2 linked regions of the Desulfobacula toluolica Tol2 genome follow. The protein of the gene in region 2 interacts with the protein of the main gene of each other region in a pairwise test. Links are inferred from orthologs where the notes say so. Each region holds a gene or a part of one and is shown on either strand. Other genes may lie near its edges. The genes, in order: thrS and rplA.

Evidence for each region.
Region 1: the proteins of rplA (region 2) and thrS interact in binary tests that used the Escherichia coli proteins (3 or more experiments, as listed by UniProt). The link is inferred for Desulfobacula toluolica Tol2 from one-to-one orthologs.

What each region holds. Positions count from the first base shown.
Region 1 is NC_018645.1:1,009,665-1,027,102, reverse strand. What follows is about bases 5,718-8,584. They hold thrS (threonine--tRNA ligase), read left to right. Parts: upstream 5,718-6,127; coding sequence 6,128-8,041; downstream 8,042-8,584. Other genes in these bases: TOL2_RS04810 (VanZ family protein), read left to right, coding at 8,025-8,414; TOL2_RS04820 (ribonuclease D), read right to left, coding at 5,718-6,043. Outside these bases: TOL2_RS04840 (hydrogenase iron-sulfur subunit), read left to right, coding at 1-1,923; TOL2_RS04835 ((Fe-S)-binding protein), read left to right, coding at 2,025-3,233; TOL2_RS04830 (PocR ligand-binding domain-containing protein), read left to right, coding at 3,442-3,939; dapF (diaminopimelate epimerase), read right to left, coding at 4,052-4,897; more of TOL2_RS04820, read right to left, coding at 4,910-5,717; TOL2_RS23430 (ABC transporter substrate-binding protein), read left to right, coding at 8,694-9,815; TOL2_RS04800 (class I SAM-dependent methyltransferase), read left to right, coding at 9,822-10,655; TOL2_RS04795 (phosphotransferase), read left to right, coding at 10,585-11,541; TOL2_RS04790 (hypothetical protein), read left to right, coding at 11,575-12,585; TOL2_RS04785 (alkaline phosphatase family protein), read left to right, coding at 12,582-15,395; TOL2_RS04780 (S9 family peptidase), read right to left, coding at 15,405-17,438. UniProt on the Escherichia coli protein: Catalyzes the attachment of threonine to tRNA(Thr) in a two-step reaction: L-threonine is first activated by ATP to form Thr-AMP and then transferred to the acceptor end of tRNA(Thr). The rate-limiting step is amino acid activation in the presence of tRNA.
Region 2 is NC_018645.1:4,078,088-4,084,749, reverse strand. The notes cover bases 3,726-6,645. They hold rplA (50S ribosomal protein L1), read left to right. Parts: upstream 3,726-4,799; coding sequence 4,800-5,492; downstream 5,493-6,645. Other genes in these bases: rplL (50S ribosomal protein L7/L12), read left to right, coding at 6,247-6,636; rplJ (50S ribosomal protein L10), read left to right, coding at 5,661-6,185; rplK (50S ribosomal protein L11), read left to right, coding at 4,353-4,775; nusG (transcription termination/antitermination protein NusG), read left to right, coding at 3,774-4,304; secE (preprotein translocase subunit SecE), read left to right, coding at 3,726-3,758. Outside these bases: TOL2_RS18655 (LysM peptidoglycan-binding domain-containing protein), read right to left, coding at 1-1,025; tuf (elongation factor Tu), read left to right, coding at 1,866-3,059; rpmG (50S ribosomal protein L33), read left to right, coding at 3,077-3,235; more of secE, read left to right, coding at 3,390-3,725. UniProt on the Escherichia coli protein: One of the primary rRNA binding proteins, it binds very close to the 3'-end of the 23S rRNA. Forms part of the L1 stalk. It is often not seen in high-resolution crystal structures, but can be seen in cryo_EM and 3D reconstruction models.

The sequences.
Region 1 (17,438 bases), 3.1 Mb from region 2 along the record:
ATTGGCAAAGAGGTAAGACCCCTTTTTAGCACCCTTTCTAAAAATATTGAGCTGATCCAGGGCGTTCCTGCCGAAATACTTGAAGATGCGGAAACCAAGATGCTGACCATCATGACGGAAGCCAAAGAGAACCAAACTAAAAACAATCAAACCCCAAAAAATCAAACCAGGATTGCCAGAGCCTTTGATCTTATTGTTCTGTCCGTTGGCATGCAGCCGTCCCAGAACCTTGAGAACACAGCAAAGCTGCTGGGCATAAGCCCCAATTCATGGGGTTTTTTCAATACAGACCAGGCAATGCTGTCAGCTGATGTAAGTGTTGCAGGGTGTGCCAAGGGCCCCAAAGACATACTTGCCTCTCAACAGGATGGCAGAATGGCAGCAGCCAGGATCATTGACGAACTCGGGTTGACACACGACAAAAAACCGGGCATTGCGGTTTTCGGACAAGGTTCACAGGCCGACCAGACCGCAATGGCCATCGCTGCAAAAGGATATAGCACCTATCTTTTCGGACCGGGAACAAATCTTTGCGATGATACCCAGGTAACAATCTTGAACAACAGCAAACTTATTTCCATATCCGGCACTGCCGGAAACTTTTCCATCTTTTATGAATCTCCTTTTGATGAATCTATTGGGAGTAAAAAAACAACATTGACCTGCGCCGCCATCATTGCGGCCCATGAGCCCATACAGTCACAAAAGCCGCTTTCAGGCCTGACCAACAAGCCCGCAAGCCTTGATGCACTCTCCCAAATGATTGAGAAAACACCTGATGATTGCCCGGACAACATTGCCGTCCTGCTGGATTATCACGGCCCTGAATTCAAATCATCTGCAAGGCTCGCCCTTAATACTGCCATCAAAGCACGATCGCTGAGAAAAAACATCTCTGTCATCATGAACAAAATGCTGGTACACGGAGAATCCGGCCAGCGCCTCTACGACACGGCCAGACAGCAAGGTGTTGATTTCCTCAGATTTGAAACCAGTGATGACATTGATATCCGGGATTCAGGCAACGGCTTTTTAATCAAACTCAAAGAGGCCACCTTGCCTTTCATTGAGCTGAACCTCAATTGTGACTGCCTTGTATTGCCCCCGGTCGTCCTTCCCGGCACAGAATTTAAAGATGCTGCAGCCCTTCTACGGCAGCCCCTTGACAAACAAGGCTTTCTGCAATCTGCCAACACCCGCCACAGGTTGACCAGGTCTTCCAGAAAAGGCATCTTTTTTGCCGGAAGCGGTCATGACGAGACAGACCAGGAGGATTTAAACAATGAAATAAAAGATATTTTATCTGAACTTTCTTCCCAGGCACCTTATTGGACTAAATTGGATCAGGCCAAATTGGATTCACCTCAAATAGATACCGGGGTTGAAATCAATCAGAAAAAATGTGCCCAGTGTCTTACCTGTATACGGATCTGCCCTCATGGCGCCATTGTCATGAATGAAAAAAACCGGCCCCAGATTGTACCAAACTCATGTTTTTCATGTCATCTTTGTGTGTCCAACTGCCCGGCATATGCCATTGAGTCAAAAGAACTGAGCAATGACCTGATTGCCCAAAAAATTGAAACAAACAAAATTGTCATCCTGGCCTGCGAACGGTCGGCTGCCCTTGCTGCAAACAATCTTTGCCTGCCGGATAATATCACATTGATTAAAATTCCCTGTGTCTGCAGAATCAGCAGCGACATCATTTTAAAAGCTCTTTTAAACGGTGCTGCACAAGTGATTGTCAGCGGGTGCCACGAAGAAAACTGCCGTTCTTTTGCTGGCAGCCGTGTTGCCGAGACCAGCGTGAAAAACATATCGCGTCTTCCGGGAGTTGCGGCATCCAAAATAATGTGGGAACCTGTTGCAGCCAATGAAACTGCAAAATTCAAACGCATTATTGCAAAGGCATCAGAATAACTGGCATGCGCAGACCTGGTCTTTCATCTTGGTTTGCCACAACAAAGATTGAAAGTCTATGTGTGGATTTTTAAAGACTTTTTTATAAAAAGGAAAAACATATGGATCATGCAACGATAAATAAAGATTCTGTTCTGTATACCCTGCTCAAACAATTGTCTCCGGGTCACAATAGTCTTGAATGCCTCACCTGCGGGGCATGTACCTCCAGGTGTACCTGGTTTGAAGGGGAAGGCGGCCCCCTGCCCCGCCAGATCATCCGCATGGCCGCCCTTGGGCTTGACGAGCAGCTTGTAAACAGCCATATGCTCTGGGACTGCCTGATCTGCAACCGCTGCACCCAGGTTTGCCCCATGGGGATCTGCATGGACAAAATTGTAGCAAAAGCCAGAAGCCTTGCCATTGCAGATGAGAAAATCCCTGAAGATCTTAAACAAGGAATTAAAAACCGAATGGAAGTGGGCGATGTCAACGGTCTGAGCAAAGAAGAATTTGTAGAAACCGTTGAATGGGTCAGCGAAGAATTTGCTGATGAAATAAATGATCCTAAAGCTCAAATCCCCCATGATCAAAAAGGTGCAAAGCTTCTCTACCTTCCCAACCCAAGAGAACTGGGCGTCAACCTGCTTCAATTGACGGCCATGGCAAAACTTTTTTATGCCATAAAAGAACCATGGACCATGTCTGCCCGCCATTCAGACGTCACCAACTGGGGATATTTTGTGGGCAAGGATGACATCACAAAAAAAATGGCACTGATGGTGGTTGAACCGGCTGAAGAACTCGGCATTGAAACCCTTGTGCTTGGAGAATGCGGCCATGGTTACCATGTATTAAAATACCTCCTTGAAGACATTATCGGAAGAAAACCAAAATTTGAAGTTGTCAGCATGCCCGAACTGGTTGTGCAGTATGCCCGAAAAGGAATTCTTAAATTTGACCCCGGCGTACATCCCTATAAAATCGCATACCATGATCCCTGCAATATTTCCAGAAAATCAGGAGGATATGACGCCCCGAGACAATTGCTTTCCATGGTCTGCCAGGGAGTTGTGGAACTTACCCCCAACAGGGAAGACGCAATCTGCTGCGGAGGAGGAGGAGGCATGTTGCAGGACGGTAACAGCACAAAAAAAAGAATGATCACAGGAAAACCAAAAGCCGACCAGATAAAGGCAGCCAGTCTGCCTCATCTTGCCACGGCATGTCTGTCATGCTACCGGCAGATAGAAGAATTGTCCGCTCATTATAATCTGGGCATAAAAATCCATACAGTGGCTTATCTGGCATCTGAGTCTCTGATAATGTAAGCTACTCAAATTTCGGACTTAAGCTTAGCAGACGCTCACTTACTTGGTTTAAAGAGTCAAACAAGTTGATGCGAATTAAGCTGATGCTATATTATGTGTTACAAATAATTTTCAAACAGACTTTCAAAAAACATGATCATCGCGTATATTACTGACGTAATAACGGCCATGGCAGTTCACTCTGCCACAACAAATAAAGAGGAATCAAATGGATCTTACCGACATCACTTCCATAGAAAAATGGGAAGCCTTTGAAAAAGAATTACACAAGCGCTCCGGAATGAATTCGTGTGTGTATGACAAAAACGGAAACCGCATAACATCCTATGCAAACTGGGCGAATGAAGTCTGCCCGACCGTCAAGTCTTATCCTGAGGGTATTGCCGCCATATGTGCAATTGCAAATCAATATTTTACATCAGAAACCCAAAAAACAAAAGAACCTGTTGTGGATGAATGTGATGCAGGGTTTGTTAAATTTGCCGTCCCGATTTTTTATAAACAGGAATTTTTGGGTACTGTGGGCGGCTGCGGTCATCTTCTCCCGGATTGTGAAGTTGAAACTTTCTTTATTGAAAAAGCAATTGACAAAGATGATCTGAAATTGGAATCAAAAGTCGATAATGTTAAAAAAACGTCTGAACAAGAGATAAAAACATTCATTGATTTTGTTCAATCATACCTGGAAGACATCATGCCGAAATAACCAGGCACAAGGATAGTAACAGGGTTAATTTTGGCTGCCTGAAATTAACCCGCCTGAAATCAAAACACCTGGTATTGAACCACCAGATTAAAAAAACTCAAACTTCAGGGTTTCAAATTCTTATCCGCCCCTCAAATACCTTTGTGGCAGGACCGGTCTTAAAGACATGGTTGGTCTCTTTGTTCCATTGAATGTCAAGGTCTCCTCCATCAAGATGAACAACAGCGCTTTTTGACGTCCTGCCCGTCAGGTTAGCGGCAACCAGAGCGGCACAGGCACCTGTACCGCAGGCCAGAGTCATCCCCGCCCCCCTTTCCCATACCTTCATTTTTAATTCCTTATCATTTACCACTTCAACAAACTCAACATTTGTCTTTTCAGGAAACCTTTCATGAGTCTCAATTGACCGGCCGATTTTTTTGACATCCACTCTTTCCAGATCATCAACAAACATAACGGCATGGGGGTTTCCCATGGACACAGGGATAATGCCACACTCCTTGTCCCCTACGGTCAAAAACTCTTCTACGGCAATCTCATTGGGGCTTTTAAACGGAATATCCCGGCAAAAAAGCACGGGTTCGCCCATATCAACCCTTACCGAACTTACCCGACCCGCCTCATCTGTGATCACCTCGGGAATAACGGTGCCTGCCTTTGTATCCACACGCATTTTCTTTTGTGGCAATATCTTGTTCTCATACAGGATTTTAGCAAAACAACGCATGCCGTTGCCGCACATCTGGGCCTGTGATCCGTCAGAATTATATATCCTGAATTTAATATCTTGGGCCACGGATTTAAGAATAAGGATCATACCATCGGCTCCAATGCCGAAATGCCTTGAACAAAGTTTTTTTGACAGGTCTGGATAAGGGTGCCTGATGTCACCTTTCCTGTTATCCAGAAGAATAAAATCATTGCCAAGGCCCTGCATTTTAATAAATTCAATTTCCATATTTTCCGTCCGTCATGCCCTGCAATATCCAAGCAGTGAAATAATATCCCGGCCCATGGCTTCCACCTGCCACTGCCGGACCTGTTCAATTTTTAAAAGCTCTTCAGGTGTTGCAGGATTTTCAGCCGCAACACATGAAATCACTGCATTGTTCAATAAAAACCCAGGTTCAATTCCCAAGGAACCGCTTAATTTTTCTCTCATCTTTTTCAGCCGTTTGATCCGTTCCTGTATCAAATCATCCTTTTTGGGTCTTCTGGTTTTCGGATATGAGGGCAACGCCCTATGCTCCAATTCCATGGCCTTAACCACAGCCTCCACACAAAGGTTTCCATACATGTCCGCCTGTTTTCTGCTCAATGCCCGTATCTTCAGGATACGATCGATTGTCAAGGGTTTCTCGCAGGCCATGGTCATTAACGAAGGATTTGAAATAACTTTAAACAAGGGCTGATCTTTTTTTTGGGCAATGGAAAGCCTCATCTGCAGCAGATTTTCCAGAACCGCAAGGCTCCTGTTATCCATTTTACCGGCACCCTTAAATTTTTTAAACAAGGGAAATGTATGATTATTTTCATACCGGACCTGTGCCTGTATTTCAAATTCTTCTTTTGCCCAGGCAAGACGTTTTTTTTCCTTAAGCCGTCCATGAATAATATCCTGCAGTTCTACCAGGTATGCCACGTCCCCCACGGAATATTCAATCATTGCCTGCTTTAGCGGACGTTGTGCCCAGTCCACCTTTTGAAATTTCTTGTCTGCATCAACGTCAAAATTTCTTTTTAACAGGGCTGCAAGCCCCCGCTCTTTGATGCCTAAAAACCGGCAGGCGATCTCAGTGTCAAAAAGATTATTCACCTGCACATGATAATCCCTGTCAAGACTTCTGATATCAAAATCAGACCCGTGAAACACTTTCATAACATCATTATTTTCAAGCACGTTTAAAAAAGATGAAATCTTCTTGATTTCAAAAGGATCAACTAAAAACGCTTCTTTTGCAGAGGCAATCTGGATCAGGCAGATTTTCTCCTTAAAACAATGCATTGAATCCGCTTCCAGATCAACAGCAATTATTTTTTCCTTTAACAGATCATCACAGACATGGTTCAATTCTGATTCAGATTCAATAAACTTGTAATTCAATATTTTTTCCCTTGATTGTTTACACCAGTTCTTCTAAAATTCATGTTTTATTTTAACAGATAACAAAACCCAATGGAAAACAAGATGATTAACATAACATTTCCAGACAATAGTATAAAGAGCTTTGAAAACATCCCCACAGGCATGGATGTTGCCAAAAGTATTTCAGACGGATTTGCCAGAAACTGCGTGGCAATGAAAATTGATGACCGGCTTTTGGATTTAAACGGACAAATCACAGAAGACACCGCCATCAGTTTCATTACTGCCAATGACGATGAAGGGCTTGAGATCCTGAGACATTCGTCTGCCCATGTCATGGCGGAAGCCGTATTAAATATTTATGCAGAGGCAAAACTGACCATCGGTCCTGTGGTGGAAGACGGGTTCTACTATGACATCGACATGGAACCGATTTCAAAAGATGACCTTGGTGCCATTGAAGATGAAATGAAAAAAATCATCAAGGCCAAGAATACCTTTGAACGACAGGTGGTTTCAAAACAAGAAGCCCTTGAGATATTCAAGGACAACCCGTTTAAACTTGAAATAATTAATGACCTTGACGAAGCACAGGAAATATCCCTTTACCAGAACGGCAAATTTATTGACCTTTGCCGGGGCCCCCACATTCCCCATACCGGCATGATCAAAGGATTTAAATTATTAAAAATCTCAGGTGCCTACTGGAGAGCGGACCAGACAAGAGAACAGCTTCAGCGGCTTTACGGCATATCCTTTTTTGATAAAAAAAAGCTCAACAAATATATTCACATGATTGAGGAAGCAAAAAAAAGGGATCACCGCAAGCTTGGCACCAAACTGGATCTTTACTCTTTTCATGATGAAGCAGCCGGCATGCCCTTTTTCCATGCAAAAGGCATTGAGGTATGGAATACACTCCTGGACTACTGGCGCGAAGAACACAAAGCTGCAGGGTATGTGGAAACAAAAACTCCTGTCATGCTCAACCGCAAACTCTGGGAGCAAAGCGGGCACTGGGAAAATTACCGGGAAAACATGTACACCTCGGTAATTGATGATGAAGAATATGCCATCAAGCCCATGAACTGCCCAGGCGGCATGCTGCTGTACAAAACAAAAGCTTACTCCTACCGGGATCTGCCCTTGAGGGTTGGTGAAATCGGCATGGTTCACCGCCATGAGCTTTCCGGTGCGCTTTCCGGCCTTTTCAGGGTCAGGGCTTTTCATCAGGATGACGCCCATATTTTCATGACACCGGATCAAATCGAAAGCGAAGTTCTCAGGGTATTGATACTGGCAAAGGTAATCTACAGCCGGTTCGGCCTGAATTTTCATCTGGAATTGTCAACCCGGCCCAAAAAATCAATCGGGTCTGACGAGCAATGGGAAAATGCAACAAACGGTCTTAAGTCCGCCTTAGAGCGTTATGGCCAGAAATTTTTCATCAATGAAGGGGACGGCGCATTCTACGGCCCCAAAATTGATATTCACATCAAGGATGCCTTAGGAAGAACCTGGCAATGCGGAACTGTGCAGCTGGACATGTCGTTGCCGGAACGATTTGACCTGACCTACAAGGGCAAGGACAATGAAAAACACCGGCCAGTAATGATCCACCGTGTCATTTACGGATCTTTGGAACGGTTTTTCGGTATTCTTGTGGAACATTTTGCAGGCAAATTTCCCTTGTGGCTGGCACCTGTCCAGGCAATCCTTTTGCCCATCAACCAGGATCTGGCGGATTATGCCGACCAACTCAAATCAGAACTTGAAACGTATCAAATCAGGTGCGAGGTGGACAAACGAAGCGAAACCCTTAAAAAGAAAATCAGAGATGCCCAGCTAAATTACGTTCCGCTGATCCTCACCATAGGGGACAAGGAAAAGGAAACCAAGACACTTTCCGTGAGAACCCTTGACGGAGAGGTCAGGATGGGAATCGACATGTTTGATTTTGTTGCGCCGGTATCGCACCATATCAAGGAAAGAACACTGAATGAGCCCATTTTCTAGAACCCTGGGCAGGATTGTTTTTTACAGACTGCCGGTAATTATATTTTGTACCTTAATTTTCTGGCAGTCTTCCTATCCGGGAGTGGTTTCAGGATCTTCATTCCCCCATGCGGACAAGGTGCTTCATTTCGGGGGGTATGCCTTTCTGGCTATCCTTACTGCCATAAGCCTTAAAGAAGGAAAGCCCTTCTGGTCCCCCTTAAAAATCAAGATTGTTACCATTCTTTTTGCCTGTTTTTATGGATTATCAGATGAAGTCCACCAGGCATTTGTGGCGGCACGGTCTGCCTCTGTCTATGACTTTATAGCAGACTGTGCCGGAAGCATATTGGGCTGTCTTTTTTATATGAAATTTTTATCCCGCCACAAATAAATCCTTATTTTTCTTCAAAACATAAATTTTCCACTATTGATTCTTTTCAAAACCTTTTATATAAAACCTTCATGAGTAAAGTTAACTCTTTCATTTAAAATTTACTCATAACAAAGATTAAAAGTCTTTGTGTAAATTTTTCAAGTCATAAATTTTACTAACTGCCACGGGCAGATCTGGCCATTTTATACAACAATCTGGTCATATTGTTTTGCCCACAACAAAATATGCAAGTCACTGTTTGGATTTTTCAAGACTTTCATATGAATTAGGGGGGATATGAAAAAAACAAAATATCTGGTTTTGTCATTTTTGATGGGCATTGTATTGTTTTTTGTACCATCTTGTGCGCAGGCAGACAATATCTTAAATCTTCTGACCTGGGATGGATATGCGCCAGACAAATATGTGGCTGAGTTTGAGGCCTTTATTGAACAAAAATACGACAAAAAAGTAAAAATCAATCGGACTTATCTTCAGGATACAACTGAAATCTTTGTTCCGGTCAGGACAGGTAAGGCAGATATTTTTGTACCGACCCAGCATATTTTAAATGACGGGCGCTGGAAATTCGTAGATAACAATCTGGCCCTCCCCCTCAACCTGGAAAACATTCCCAATTACAAATATGTGCTTAAATCATTTGAACCCTATACGACCTTCAACGGAAAAGTGTATGCCGCACCAATTGCCCATGGTGCATACGGCTTGGTGTACAATACCAAATACTTTCCCACACCGCCAAAAACCTGGAATATACTGTGGGATGAGCAATACAAGGGAAAATACACCATCACCAAAGGCACAACAGAAGTCAATATTTATATCACAGCCCTGGCATTAGGATATGATGTGCATGACATGTCTAATTTTGCAAAACTTAATAATGAGACTTTTCATGCAAAATTAAGAACTCTGGTGGAAAATGCACATTCATTCTGGCCGGGTATTGATTCTCCGCACCACTTCAAAGGATTGTATCTTGGCACATCCTGGGGCTGGTCCCTCTCCGGTCTTAATCAAAAAGAAGATAAATGGAAGATGGTGGACCCCCAGGAAGGCTCTCCTGCCTGGATTGACTCCCATGCCATTGCCCATTCGCTGAAAAACAAACCATTTTTAAAAAAAGTGGCTGAAGAATGGATTAATTACACCCTTGGTAAAAAATATCAGATAGAGGTGGTTGTGAACTACCTGACCTCTGCGCCGGTCACCCGAAATATTGTGGACGGGCTGCCCCAGGAAAAAATAAAAGAGTTCCACCTTGATGACCCTGACTATCTTGCCAAATACCATCATTTTTATCCCACAATCAAAGAAAAAAGAGATCGCAACGGCTTAAAAGTTTTATGGAAAAACGCCAGCAAAGATGTGGCATTAACAGAAAGCAAACAAGAATAAGCATCCATGAGCAAATTCGAAAACTACACAAAAACTTCCAGAAGCTATGATAAAACCCGGATACCGGCAGGTGTGGAAATCATACTCGGTGTTCTGGCAAAACCGGGCCGCCCCCTTGATCAGATAAAGCTCCTGGACGCCGGGTGCGGAACCGGTAATTACTCCCGGTCAATCTTGCCTCATGTAGGCCAGATCAAAGCTGTCGATCTTAACCAGGGAATGCTTGACATTGCAGCGGAAAAATTTAAATCCCATGCTGACCAGGGGCGAATTGAATTCCACCAGTCAAGTATTGATCAAATGCCGTTTAAAAACAAGAGCTTTGATGCGATTATGGTCAACCAGGTGCTGCATCATCTGGAGGAGATGCAAGATGCTGACTTTCCAGTCTGCCGCAGGGTGTTTATGGAATTTCATCGGGTATTGAAGCCCGGCGGCAGCCTCATTATCAACACAAGCTCCCATGAACAGATAAGGAATGGATACTGGTTCTACAAACTGATTCCGGAAGCTGTGGAAAAACTATGCCGTCGTTATCTGCCTCTGGACACCCTGGCCATGTTGTTGACAGCATCAGGATTTTCCATAAACGGTCGGTTTGTGGCGCTGGATGCCATGTGCCGCGGTGCCGACTATTTTGACAAACTGGGGCCCTTGAAAAAAGAATGGCGGGATGGGGACTCCACATTTGCACTGGTTACTGACACAGAATTGAAACGCATTCAAAATGAGGTCTCCAAAATGGAGGCTGACGGAACACTTGCATCTTATGTTGAAACCCAAGACCGGTCAAGGAAACATATCGGCCAGACCACCTTTGTTGCTGCTGCCCGAAACTGACTCACAGTCCAATGTTGCAATGAAAGACAAAATTTGCAGATTAGGCTGCTGGAAAGGAAACGTTACCCCTGAAGAGATAAAAGGGGGACACAGCAACCACAACTTTTTTGTTGAGGATGGGGGAGAGTCTTTTTTTGTACGCCTGGGGCATGATCTGGATGTCCATTGCGTGATGCGGTCCAATGAACTGGCAATTTCCAGGGCAGCACATGCAGCAGGCATTTCTCCTGAAGTCGTCTGGCACGAACCCGGTGTCATGGTAACCCGGTATATTCAAGGGAAAACCCTTACAAAACAAGACATTGCCAAACAAAACAATTTAAATCGCCTGGTCCCGTTGATTCAAGAATGCCACCGGCAGATTATCCATCACATCAGGGGACCGGTTCTCATGTTCTGGGTATTCCATGTCTGCCGTAATTATGCAGCCATCCTCAGGGATTCAAATCATCCGCTGTCTGTACAACTGCCCCGTCTTATGAACATAAATTCGGCTCTGGAGAAAGCGGTTGGAAATATTAAACCCGTTGTGACTCACAACGACCTTTTGGCATCCAATTTTATTGATGACGGACAAAGGTTCTGGATAATTGACTGGGAGTATGCGGGATTTAACACGGCTTTATTTGATCTTGCATGTTTCTGTTCTTTTTGCGATCTGCACCCGGATCAAGAAGACCGGATTCTGGCAACCTATTTTCAATCAAGGGTGACAGATGAATTGCGCCGGCGTTTTATTGCCTTGAAATGTGCATCAGAACTCTGGACATACCTGTGGAGCCCGGTTGCGGAAAGTCACTATGCCCTTGATCTGGATTATCAGAAAATCGCCAGGGGCCATCAACTGAATTTTGAAAGACTCTGGGTGGAGTTTAAACAAATATAAGCGGGACAAAGGTGCCATTTTTCACATAACGGCATGGTATCCCGAAAAAGAGAGGGAACTATCAGTTATCATAGAAAAGACAGCTATTTAAGAGTTTCACAAGCCACGGCCACTGATGATCAATATGTCTGCTATTATCTTGACCACACCTTTGTTGATCCCAAAAAACTGGCTTTGCTTTCCTCAAGAATAAAACAGAACAGCCTGGATCACTTTAAAGATGCCCTGCTGGTATGCACATGCCACAGAATAGAGGTCTATTTTTCTTGCCCCCCCCAAAAAGACCCTATTGAGGCTGTTCTGGGAATCAAAGCCAGACGTATCAAAAAAAAATTTGAGCTTGAAAACCGTTTGATAAAAATCTGCTGCGGGGTGAAATCCATCATCCTGGGTGAAAAATTCATATATCACCAGGTTTCTCAGGCAGTTAATTCATTGCCTTCCGGCCATATCATGCAGCAGTTCGGAAACACAGTATTAAAAAAAGCCAGACAGATCCGGGAGAATCGCAATTTTTATGCAGCAGACGATTATGAAGGCCTTTCCCTTTCCCTGATCAATAAATGGGCGGACTGCAAACAAGACAATACGCTTGTTGTTGTAGGCGCAGGAATGTTGTCACTGCAGGTCGCCATGTATGCAAGTGCCAACAATTATGAAAACGTGGTAATGGTTTCCAGAGTTGCAAAAAAATTCCGCAAAAAAAACAGAGAAAATCCCTACCCCTTCAGGATATGTTCTTTATACACACTGCCAGAAACAATCTTTGACAACCCTTTTCACTGTTTTATCGCAACTACCAATATAGATGACACCTATCAGACGCGTCTTTTTGACATCATTACCCGGGATAGTTGCAAATCCGTCATTGATATGTCCTCCATACCGGCGTTTCAACCGGAAACGGTCTGCGGCAAATCATATATTACCATGTATGATGATCCATATCTAAACGAGGTGACCCGTTCCAATCAAAAATTATTACCTGTAAAAAAAATTGTTGAAACCGACATTAAAAACAGAACATCAGGAGCTGCCCAATGAACATGAATTTAACAATACAATTGCCCAAAAGGTCAAATTTCCTTATTTTGATGTTTTTACTTGCTTTTTTTCTCATCTTTACCAAAACCCCTGCTCATTGCTCTGATACAGGGCATGACCCATTGCGGCAAGTGGGTCGGCAACAAGACGGAACCATTGTCCTGCCCACCAACAGGATACTTAAACCCGCCGGTCGCCAGGTGGAATTTGAAGGACGTCCCAACGGTATTGCCCTGAGTCCGGACAGCACAACCGTGGCACTGCTCAACGCCGCAAAAAACAATATCATTGTCATGGATTCCAGGACAGGAGAAATCAAACAAATGTTTGCACCGGACGGTTTCAAAGCCTCCTCCAACGGTATTGTCTATTCCAAAGACGGCAAATTCCTGTTTGCCTCCCAATCGGACGGGTATCTGCTCATTGCAAACGTCCTTTCCGACAATACACTTTTCCTTGAGCAGCAGTTAGCCCTGCCCCTTAGCAAGATACACTATCCAGGGGCGGATTATAATCCCAACCCCATAGGGCTGGCCGTTTCCGATGACGGCAAAACCCTTTATATTGCCCTGAGCCGCAACAATTCTCTGGCTGTATTTGATATCTCAACCCGGGCAGTGCTGAAGGAGATTGCTGTGGGTAATGTCCCAACAGGCGTGGTTGTCGGTAATGGTAAGGTGTATGTGTCCAACAGGGGCGGACGTCCTGCAAGGCAAGGCGATTTTACAGTGGATTCAAGCGGCACGCCCATTGTTGCAGACCCGATATCAGGCGGTGCCATCACAGGAAGCGTATCTGTGGTGGATATCAAAACAAATCAGCAAATCACATCCATACCGGTGGGGCTTCACCCTTCAGGCCTGCTGGTGGCAGGCAAGCGCCTTTTTGTGGCCAATTCAAACAGCGACAATGTCTCTGTAATTGATATTGAGTCTGACAAGGTAATCAAAACCATCTCCATAAAACCCTTTGAAAATGCATTATTCGGCAGTTCTCCCAATGCCCTGGCTATAATGGACAACCGCCTGGTGGTCAGCCTTGGAGCCGGCAACTGCCTTGCTGTCTACGCTCTTGGGCATCGGTTCGGCGGGGTGGAATTTCAAGGATTGATTCCCACAGGCTGGTATCCTTCAGGAATCGCTGTGGACAATGAAAAAAGACAACTTTTGGTTGCCAATACAAAAGGGGTGGGGGCACTGGGGCCTGCAACCATCTGGAAAAGCCCTGCAGGAAGTCCTCCCACACAGGGGAAAGGCCATAACTCCATGGCCTATATGGGAAGTGCCTCCATGATAGAATTTCCCGATTACCATACCCTTCAGGCCCATACACGCCAAACCCTTGAAAACAACTCCTGGATTGCTCTGTCCAGGAGAAAAGATGCAAAAAAGACCGGCACAAAAAAGCCTGATCCTGTTCCTCTGCCTGAGAAAACAGGCGACCCGTCTGTTTTCAAACATGTATTTTATATCATCAAAGAAAACAGAACCTATGACCAGATTTTCGGTGATTTTAAAGATAAAAACAAAAAGCCCAAAGGCAACGGAGACCCGAAACTTGTACAATTCGGCCAGGATGTAACCCCCAACCACCATGCCCTGGCCCGGCAGTTTATGCTGTTTGACAACCTTTACGACTCAGGATCAATTTCTTCTGAGGGGCATCAATGGATTACCCAGGCCTTTGTGGTTGATTATCTGGCAAAAGATCTGACCACCTATGCCAGAACCTATCCGTTTAACGGGGGAGATGCCCTGGTATATGCACCAAGTGGTTTTCTTTGGGAAAACGCTCTGAACCTGGGTAAATCCGTCCGTGTCTATGGAGAATATGCCAACGGACTGACCGCCAACGGACTGGAAATGGGGCCGTGGGTCAATCCCACTGTAAAGCCGCCGGCAAAGGTCAAGGCTCCCTGGCTGGGCGGAGGTGTAACCAATGCCGGCAGCTGGGCAGCCTTTTGGCAAGACACCAGTATCCTTGCCGGCGAGGAAACCGGCGAACTTCATGTCAAATTAAGATCCTCATCTGATATTCCCTCCCTGGACAGGCTGCTCTGCAGGGAGTTTCCTCCCTTTAACACGGGAATTCCAGATCAGTACAGGGTGCAAGTGTGGATGAAAGAGTTTGACCGATATGTGGCAGACAATAACCTGCCGAACCTTTCCGTTATGCTGATATGCCAGGATCATACCCAGGGAAACCTTCCGGGTTATCCTACACCTGAAGCCATGGTTGCGGATAATGACCTGGCACTTGGCAGAATTGTGGAAAAAATCAGCCACAGCCCTTATTGGAAAAATTCAATTATTTTTATTATTGAGGATGATGCGCAAAACGGGGTGGACCATGTGGACGGGCACAGAACCCTTGGATTTGTAATAAGCCCTTATACCAGAAGAGAAGTGGTAAACAGCAACTATTATACCCAGCTCGATATCACCCGGACCATTGAACATATTCTGGGACTGCCGCCCATGACCCAGATGGATATGGCCATTGATCCCCGGGCCATGAAGGCCGTGTTCACGGACAAGCCTGACTTTACGCCTTTTAAGGCAAAGCCAGCCAGAATTCCCCTGGACACGATGAACAAGCCTCTGACCGCTATGAAGGGCCTTGAAAAAGAATGGGCACTGGCCATGGCTGAACAGAACTTCTCAAAACCGGATGCCGCAGACGAAGATATGCTGAACCGGGTAATCTGGTACACTGTAAAAGGGTATGACACCCCTTACCCCGGAGACCCCAGAGTCCTTTCCCCCCATGAACTGGAATCAGAACATGGAAGGAAAATTGATGATGACTAACCCGACGGATTAGTTTTTCAACACCCGGTCAAAAAAGGCCCCGGCAGCTTCAAGGGTGCGAACCCAGTTTTCGTGCAGAACAAAATCATGGTCTTCGCCGGGAAGAACCATGAATTCCACAGGAACACCCTGTTTTCTTAAGTCCTGGACAAGATTCACGGTCTGAGCAAAAAGAACGGAACGGTCGTCATCTCCATGGACAAGCAGCACAGGAGATTTCCAATTCTCCACATCTGCAACCGGCGAAGACTGAAAGGCAATTTCCAGGCCTTCGGCACCCTGAAGTCCCCATTCTCCTCCCGGAACAGACATATTGGTGGCCCTGAAGGAAAAATCATAAATGCCGGCCAGAGCCACTCCGGCGGCAAAGAGATCAGAATTTCTGGCAAGGGAAAGGGCGGTGAGATACCCGCCGCAGGACTCACCCCAGATGCCGATCCTTTTGGGATCAACATTTGGCAGACGGCTCAGACGGGCCATGGCCGCCTGGATATCCCTGTATTCCGAAGCTCCCCGGGGACCCTGATTTTCAGCCTGGCGAAAAGCACGTCCGTATCCCGTGCCTGAACGAAAATTGACACAAAGCACTATATAACCTTTATTTGCAAGGTATTGATTCATGGCATAGGTTTTGGAATAGCTTGGCCGGTGACTCCATCCCAGGAGCATCTGACGAAAAGGGCCGCCGTGAACAAAAATAATTGCAGGCAGTTTATAACCGGGTGCTGCATATTCAGGCATGAAAAGCTGGCAGTGGATCTGGAAATCATCTGAAGGAAAAATCATCACCCTTGGTTTAACAAGGGTATCAGGGAACTTTTGGGGCAGCGGGTTGGGAGAGATTGTCCTGAACTTGTCGGCATTGATTTTCTGAACAGTAACGGCCTGGGGCGTCACCCCGGTGGCCCGCCGGTATGCAATAAACCCGCCCTTGCCAGAAATAACCGGATTGGTTTCAACACTCTCCCCCCTGGTGACCTGAACCGTGTCGCCACCACTGGTCGGTGTCTGCCAGATATGCCTGTAATCAGGGGTGTTCCGGTTGCTGCTGTAATAAAGCATGGTTCCGTCCAAAGTGAGTGTACTGCCCCAAACCTGGGATTCACCCGGTGTCAGATCCTTGAGATCTTCTCCCGAAGGTGTTGTTGAATAAATGTGCAGCCTGCCCTGGTGTTCCGAATAAAAGAGCAGCCGGTTGTTTTGAGTCCACCTTAAAGCGGAACCGAACCAGTCTGCATAGGGCGGATACCACTGGGCCCATCCTCCGGTTTCCGGGGTCTGCCAGATGATATCCCCTTTGCCGGTGGCCACATCGGCTACACATATGGAAAATGTAAACTCTGCGGTCAAATCAAACAGCTCATGTTTTGTTTTGCCGGGCACACGGGCAAAGGCGACCCTTCTGCCGTCGGTTGACCAGACAGGACTCATATCCCGGTCAACACCGGGCATGATCCATTGAATCTGCCTTGTTTTCCTGTGAAACAGCCCTATAAGGCTGTGGGAGTCACGGTCACTGACAAACATCAGGGTTTCACCGTCAGGAGACCATACACCATTCTGATTTGTGCCCTGGATGGTGAACATGGGTCGGGGTTCAGGCATTGCATCCCGGACCGATGGATCAAAGGCAATCTCAAAGAACTGTCCCTGGCTGTTGAACGTGACGGTTTTCCCGTCCCGGGATACCATAGGATTGTTTCCCTTTGCAAGTTTCCAAGGCAACCCTCCTTTAACAGAAACCGCCCAGATGGCGCGCTCTGTTTGCACAGGGCTGTTGGCAGGGTTGGACGGCGTTGCAGCACCCTGCCTGTAAACCCCGATGGACCCGGAAGGCCCTGAAACAATGTCGGTTGTTTCCAGTTGCATGGAGCCTGAGCCCCGGCTGTAGAGGATATAGGCATCATCAGGGGTCACCAGAAGGTTTGACAGCTTTATGCCGTTGTCGCCAGTGTACGGTGTCACCTGCACAGGAGTGAAGTCAGGCCCGGAGGCCACCCAGATATTTCGCGCCCCCTCATCATTAAGGGTCCATGCCAGCAG
Region 2 (6,662 bases):
TATCGTGATGTTTCCCTTGGCAGATTCTGGTAAAGATCCCAGAAATTATCAAGGTAATTTATACTTTGTTTTCTAATGATTCTTAAGACCCTTGATTCTCCGCAATTATATGCAGCAAGTGCGGTTGTCCAGTCCCCAAAAAGATTATGAAGCTCTCTTAAATAAGCAATGGCTGCTCTGGTTGCTTTTTCAGGGTCTAAGCGTTCGTCAATATAATAATTGCGGTTTAATCCGAATTTGTATCCGGTCGAAGGGATGAATTGCCATAAACCAAGGGCTCTTGCAGGGGATAATGCCCTGATCTTAAAGCCGCTTTCAATTAAAGGGAGCCAGGAAAGATCTTCTGGTAATCCTGCTTTTTTTAATTCGGAAACAATAAACGGCCTATACCGTTGTGCCCGTTCAAGCGACTGGATAAAGAATTTTTTTTCAGGCCCTGTCAGCCTTTTTATCTCTTTTTTTACATGCGTATTCAGGGTGATGGGTATCTCATCGTGTTGACCGTTAACTACAATTTGGCGGGATGCGTAAATTTCAAGAATCCTTTTGGATATAAGGAATCTGATATCTTCTTTTTGCTGATTGAATTCGGGATAAATGTCCGGATCAATTTCAAGTATGGAATAATAAGCCGAATCAAGGTTGGTCAGTGCTTCTTCCAATTTGCCTTTTTCCCACATCTGCTGGGCATAATTACAAAGATCCAGCGCCTGGTCAATTTTTTCCTGGGCTGAGAGATCGGATTCTTTTTCAAGATCTGATTCATTTGGATCAGTTTTGGTTTTAGCCTGATTTTGTAAACAAGAATTCGAGGTGGTGCAGTTTAATTTGGATTCACTTGATTTTTCAAGGGAGTGTTTAATCAATTTAGTGTCGTTTAAAGTAGTATTGTTTACAATTGATTTTTCAGGCTCATTGATTCTTTTTAGAATATCTGAGGAGCTATTTTTATTGTGCGTATATTGACAACCTGCCGTGATCCAAAGAATAATCAATATTAGAGCAAGTTTTGTCTGCTGAGCCATTTGTCTCCTCGATTTTTACAATGATTTTTAATTTGCCCTAATTATAAAATTAATAAGAGGATGTCAAGGATATATGAATTATTTATCCAATGGGTGTATCCCTGTATTTTAAACAGTTTTTTTTACTCAGTAGGGTTAACAAATAGATGATTTTATCAAATCAGAAGGTATGCTTAGAAATTAGAAGCAAAAAGGATTTAATTTGATATTAAGGCCGTTTTTTAGGCTAATATACCCGTAAAATTCTGTAAATCAAGAGTTGATTATCATGAGTTGCTCTGCTATTATCTCCCGGTCTTTTTGATGTGACAAAATGTTGCAAATTTAAGGTAAGCCGATATAGCTCAGTTGGTAGAGCATCTCACTTGTAATGAGAATGTCCTCCGTTCGATTCGGGGTATCGGCTCCAAAAAAAATGGTGGGGTTCCCGAGTGGTCAAAGGGATCAGACTGTAAATCTGACGGCTCAGCCTTCGGAGGTTCAAATCCTCCCCCCACCACCAGTATGTTGTGTAGGAGATCTTAAAGCGTTGTTTTGGTGGATCGTTACTACATGGCTAATTATAACGGTTAGCTATTTTAGTTCATTATTTGCGGGAGTAGCTCAGTTGGTAGAGCTTCAGCCTTCCAAGCTGAATGTCGCGAGTTCGAATCTCGTCTCCCGCTCCACTTCTTTCGATCTTCACTTGAATAATGGTTTGAGTTAAAATTTAATTAATTTGAATCGCCTTTTCGGGCCCATGTAGCTCAGTCGGTAGAGCGCTTCCTTGGTAAGGAAGAGGTTCACCAGTTCGATTCTGGTCATGGGCTCCAAAACAACGGCAGAAGGAGCTAATTTAGGATGGCTAAAGAAAAATTTGAGCGGACCAAGCCGCATGTGAACATAGGAACAATCGGTCATATTGACCATGGAAAGACTACGCTTACAGCAGCGATCACCAAACTTGCAGCAATGGGTGGTCATGGTACATATGTGCCGTTTGATGAGATTGACAAGGCGCCCGAGGAAAGAGAGCGTGGTATTACAATAGCAACAGCTCATGTGGAATACGAGACAGCCAATCGTCACTACGCACATGTGGACTGTCCCGGCCATGCTGACTATATCAAGAACATGATCACAGGGGCAGCCCAGATGGACGGTGCGGTTCTTGTGGTAAGTGCTGATGACGGTCCAATGCCGCAGACAAGAGAGCATATTCTTCTTGCCCGGCAGGTAGGTGTTCCCTCGATTGTTGTGTTTTTGAACAAATGCGACATGGTGGATGACGAAGAATTGATTGAGCTGGTTGAAATGGAGCTTCAGGAGCTTCTTGATACCTATGAATTTCCCGGCGACACAACACCGATTATCAGAGGCAGTGCGCTTAAAGCGCTTGAAGTGGAAAGTGCGGATGATGAAGCTGCCAAACCGATTTTTGAGCTTCTTGATGTTCTTGACTCTTATGTTGCAGAGCCTGAAAGAGATACCGCAAAACCATTTCTGATGCCCATTGAGGATGTATTCAGTATTTCGGGTCGTGGAACTGTTGTTACCGGAAGAATTGAACGTGGTATTATTAAAACCGGTGAAGAGGTTGAAATTGTCGGTATCAGGGATACTGCCAAAACAGTGTGTACCGGTGTTGAAATGTTCAGAAAACTTCTGGATGAGGGTCAGGCAGGCGATAATGTCGGGCTTCTGCTTCGCGGAACCAAACGTGACCAGGTCGAAAGAGGACAGGTTGTGGCCAAACCCGGAACAATTACTCCTCATACGAAATTCAAAGCAGAAATGTATGCATTGAGCAAAGAAGAAGGTGGTCGTCATACTCCGTTTTTCAGTGGTTACAGACCCCAGTTCTTTTTCAGAACAACAGATATTACGGGTGTTTTGACTCTTGACGAAGGCGTGGAAATGATCATGCCAGGGGATAATGCAACTATTAACGTGGAATTGATTAATCCCATTGCAATGGAAAAAGAACTCCGCTTTGCAATCAGAGAGGGTGGACGTACCGTTGGCGCCGGTGTTATCGGTGAAATTGTAGAGTAGAGTCCTAAGGAGTTGATATGGACAGAGTGATCATTGCTCTTGCTTGTACAGAGTGCAAGAGAAGAAATTATACAACGACTAAGAATAAGCGGAAAACTCCTGATAAAATAGAGTTTAAAAAATACTGTAAATTCTGTAATAAGCATGTGATGCATAAAGAGACAAAGGTTAAATAATAATAGTTTGCAGGTCAGTAGCTCTAATTGGTAGAGCGCCAGACTCCAAATCTGGATGTTGGGGGTTCGACCCCCTCCTGACCTGCCATATTTTAAATTATGCCCCTATGTTTGGTTAAAAGGACTCGGGTGGCAAAGTTGACTTAGGAGTTTTATGTCACGGTTACAGAAAAAGAAAGCTTTAAGTGAAAAGAAGAAGAAGCCTGTGACGGAAAATCAGACAGATTTATCTGCCGGGTCTTCAAAATTTTCAAGTTCAAAATCGTCAACTGTGACAAGCCCTTTGAAAGCAAAGCGGGAAAAAAACTTGGCTGATGCTAAAGTCGGTGAGCCAAATTTTATCCAAAAGGCAATGGAATTTTTCAGGGAGGTCAAGGTTGAGTTGAAAAAGGTAACTTGGCCGACAAAAAAACAGACAACCGGTACAACCGTTGTTGTGATTGTTTTTGTTTTTGTTGTTGCAGCGTTTCTCGGGCTTTTTGATCTCGGCCTTTCTAAGCTCGTTCAGGTTGTCCTGACATAAAATAAGGGAAGTAACATGTCTCTAAAATGGTATGTCGTGCATGTATATTCAGGTCATGAGCAAAAAGTAAAACTTACTTTGGAAGAAAAAATAGAAACTTCCAAACATCCTGAGAAATTTGCTGAGATTCTTATTCCGACGGAAAATATTGTTGAGCTTGTAGATGGAAAGAAAAAAGAATCTTCGAGAAAATTTTATCCTGGGTATATTTTGGTCAGGATGCATCTGGATAATGAGACATGGCATATTGTAACTTCCACTGCAAAAGTTACTGGTTTTCTGGGTGGAAAAAACAAGCCGGCACCCATAAGTGACAAAGAGGCTCAAAGCATTGTTGATAAGATGCAGCAAGGTAAGAATAAGCCTCAACCAAAATACTTTTTTGAACCTGGAGATGATGTCAGGGTTATTGACGGACCGTTTTCAAATTTTAATGGTACTGTGGAAGATGTGTCTCCTGACAAGGAAAAAATTAAAGTTCTGGTCAGTATTTTTGGACGTGCAACCCCTGTGGAACTTAATTTTATACAGGTTACCAAAATATAATACCAAGATATAATATGGTTAAATAGTTAGTTTCAGGAGTTAAAAATAATGGCAAAAAAAGTAATGACACAAATAAAGCTTCAGGTTGAAGCAGGAAAAGCCAATCCATCTCCCCCCATCGGTCCTGCCTTGGGTCAGCATGGCGTAAATATTATGGATTTTTGCAAAGCTTTTAATGCAAAAACCGCCAATGATGCGGGATCTATTATTCCTGTTGTCATAACGGTTTACCAGGACAGGTCTTTCAGCTTTATTACCAAAACGCCACCAGCATCAAGATTGTTGCTGGCTGCCGCAAAAATTGCAAAAGGATCGGGAGAACCCAATCGGGATAAGGTCGGAAAAGTGACCAAAGATCAGCTTATTGCAATTGCCGAAACCAAAAAAGAAGACTTAAACGCCTCAGACATTGACGCAGCTGTTAAAATTATTGCAGGTACAGCTAGAAGCATGGGGATAGAAGTAGTTTAACTTTAAGTAAAAGAGTGATGAAAAATGCCAAAGCGGAGTAAAAAACATACAGAAGCACTTAAAAAGGTCGATAGACTGGTCCAGTACGATCCAATAAATGCCTTGGAACTGGCAGTTTCTTCAAGCTATGTAAAGTTTGATGAAACAGTTGATGTTGCCGTAAGATTAGGCGTTGATCCGCGGCATGCCGATCAAATGGTTCGCGGTACTGTCATATTGCCCAACGGGCTTGGTAAAGAAGTAAAAGTATTGGTTTTTGCAAAAGGTGAAAAGGAAAAAGAAGCACTGGATGCAGGAGCTGATTTTATTGCGGATGATGAGACCATAAAAAAGATTCAAGACGGATGGTTTGGTTTTGATAAAGCCATTGCGACTCCTGATATGATGGGTGCTGTTGGGAAGTTAGGTCGTATACTCGGGCCTCGCGGACTGATGCCAAATGCTAAAACAGGAACGGTTACCTTTGAACTTGAAAAAGCGATAAATGAGTTAAAAGCAGGTAAAATTGAATTTCGAGTAGAAAAAGCCGGTATCGTTCATGTACCAGTCGGAAAGGTTTCTTTTGGGGCACAAAAATTACTTGAAAACGTCAAAGCCTTTATAGATAAGTTGGTAGCACTGAAACCTGCAGCCAGCAAAGGGACTTACTTGAAAACAATCAGCGTGTCTTCGACAATGGGTCCTGGTATAAAAGTGGATCCCCTATTGGTAAAATAGATTGTTTAAATAGATTTTTAACCCTGTCATAGACAGTAGGTGCGCTTGTATTTTGAAAGTGCATAATCGGATTTGCCGGCCTGCCGAGACAGAAGATAATAAAATTTTGTTTTGGTTTAGTTGGCACCTTCGTCAAAAATATTATTAATGGAAGGAGGTGTAATAAAAATGCTGAATATTTCCCAAAAAAAAGAACAGGTTAAAAGGCTATCCCAGGAATTTTCTGAATCTGAGATTTCAATACTGGTGGACTATAAAGGTTTGGATGTATTGAAAATGACGGATCTTCGTTTGCGTCTCAGAAATGAGGGTGTTCGAATTGAAGTTGTAAAAAATACTTTGTTGAAAAGGGCATCTGAAGGTACGGATGCAGCCTTGATGAAAGATTTTTACAAAGGTCCCAATGCCATTGTTTTATCACAAGATGATCCGGTTGCTCCGGCAAGGATTCTGGTTGATTTTGCCAAAGATAACGATAAGCTTGAAATTAAAGCAGGTGCATTAGCAGGAAAGCTTCTCAATTCTGAAGAGATAAAACAACTGGCGAAAATGCCATCCAGAGAAGAGCTTCTCGGTAAGCTGGTTTATACGCTTAATGCGGTTCCAACCTCAATCGTCAATGTTCTTTCCGCTGTTCCACGATCTTTTGTTAATGTTCTCAATGCTATTAAAGATCAAAAAGAAGCTGCATAAGCAAGCATATATAAAATTTTAGAAAAAGACATTCCATACAGTTTTATTTAGGAGAAAAAAAATGGCCGATACTACAAAAGAAGATGTAATTGAATTCATATCCAGCATGAGTGTTCTTGAACTTTCCGAGCTTGTGACAGAGCTTGAAGATAAATTTGGTGTAACTGCTGCCGCCCCCATGGCATTTGCAGGCGGTGCAATGCCTGCTGTTGGCGATGCAGGTGCTGCGGCAGAAGAACAGACCGAATTTGACGTTATCCTTGAGACCTTTGGCGATAAAAAAATTAACGTTATCAAAGAAGTAAGAGCGATTACAGGGCTTGGTCTTAAAGAAGCCAAAGCTTTAGTGGAAGAAGCGCCTAAAGCAATTAAAGAAGGAATTCCAAAAGAAGAAGCTGATAAAATTAAAGAACAATTAGAAGGAGCCGGGGCTCAGGTTTCTGTAAAATAGTTTTATGAAATAAGTTAGCTTACAAA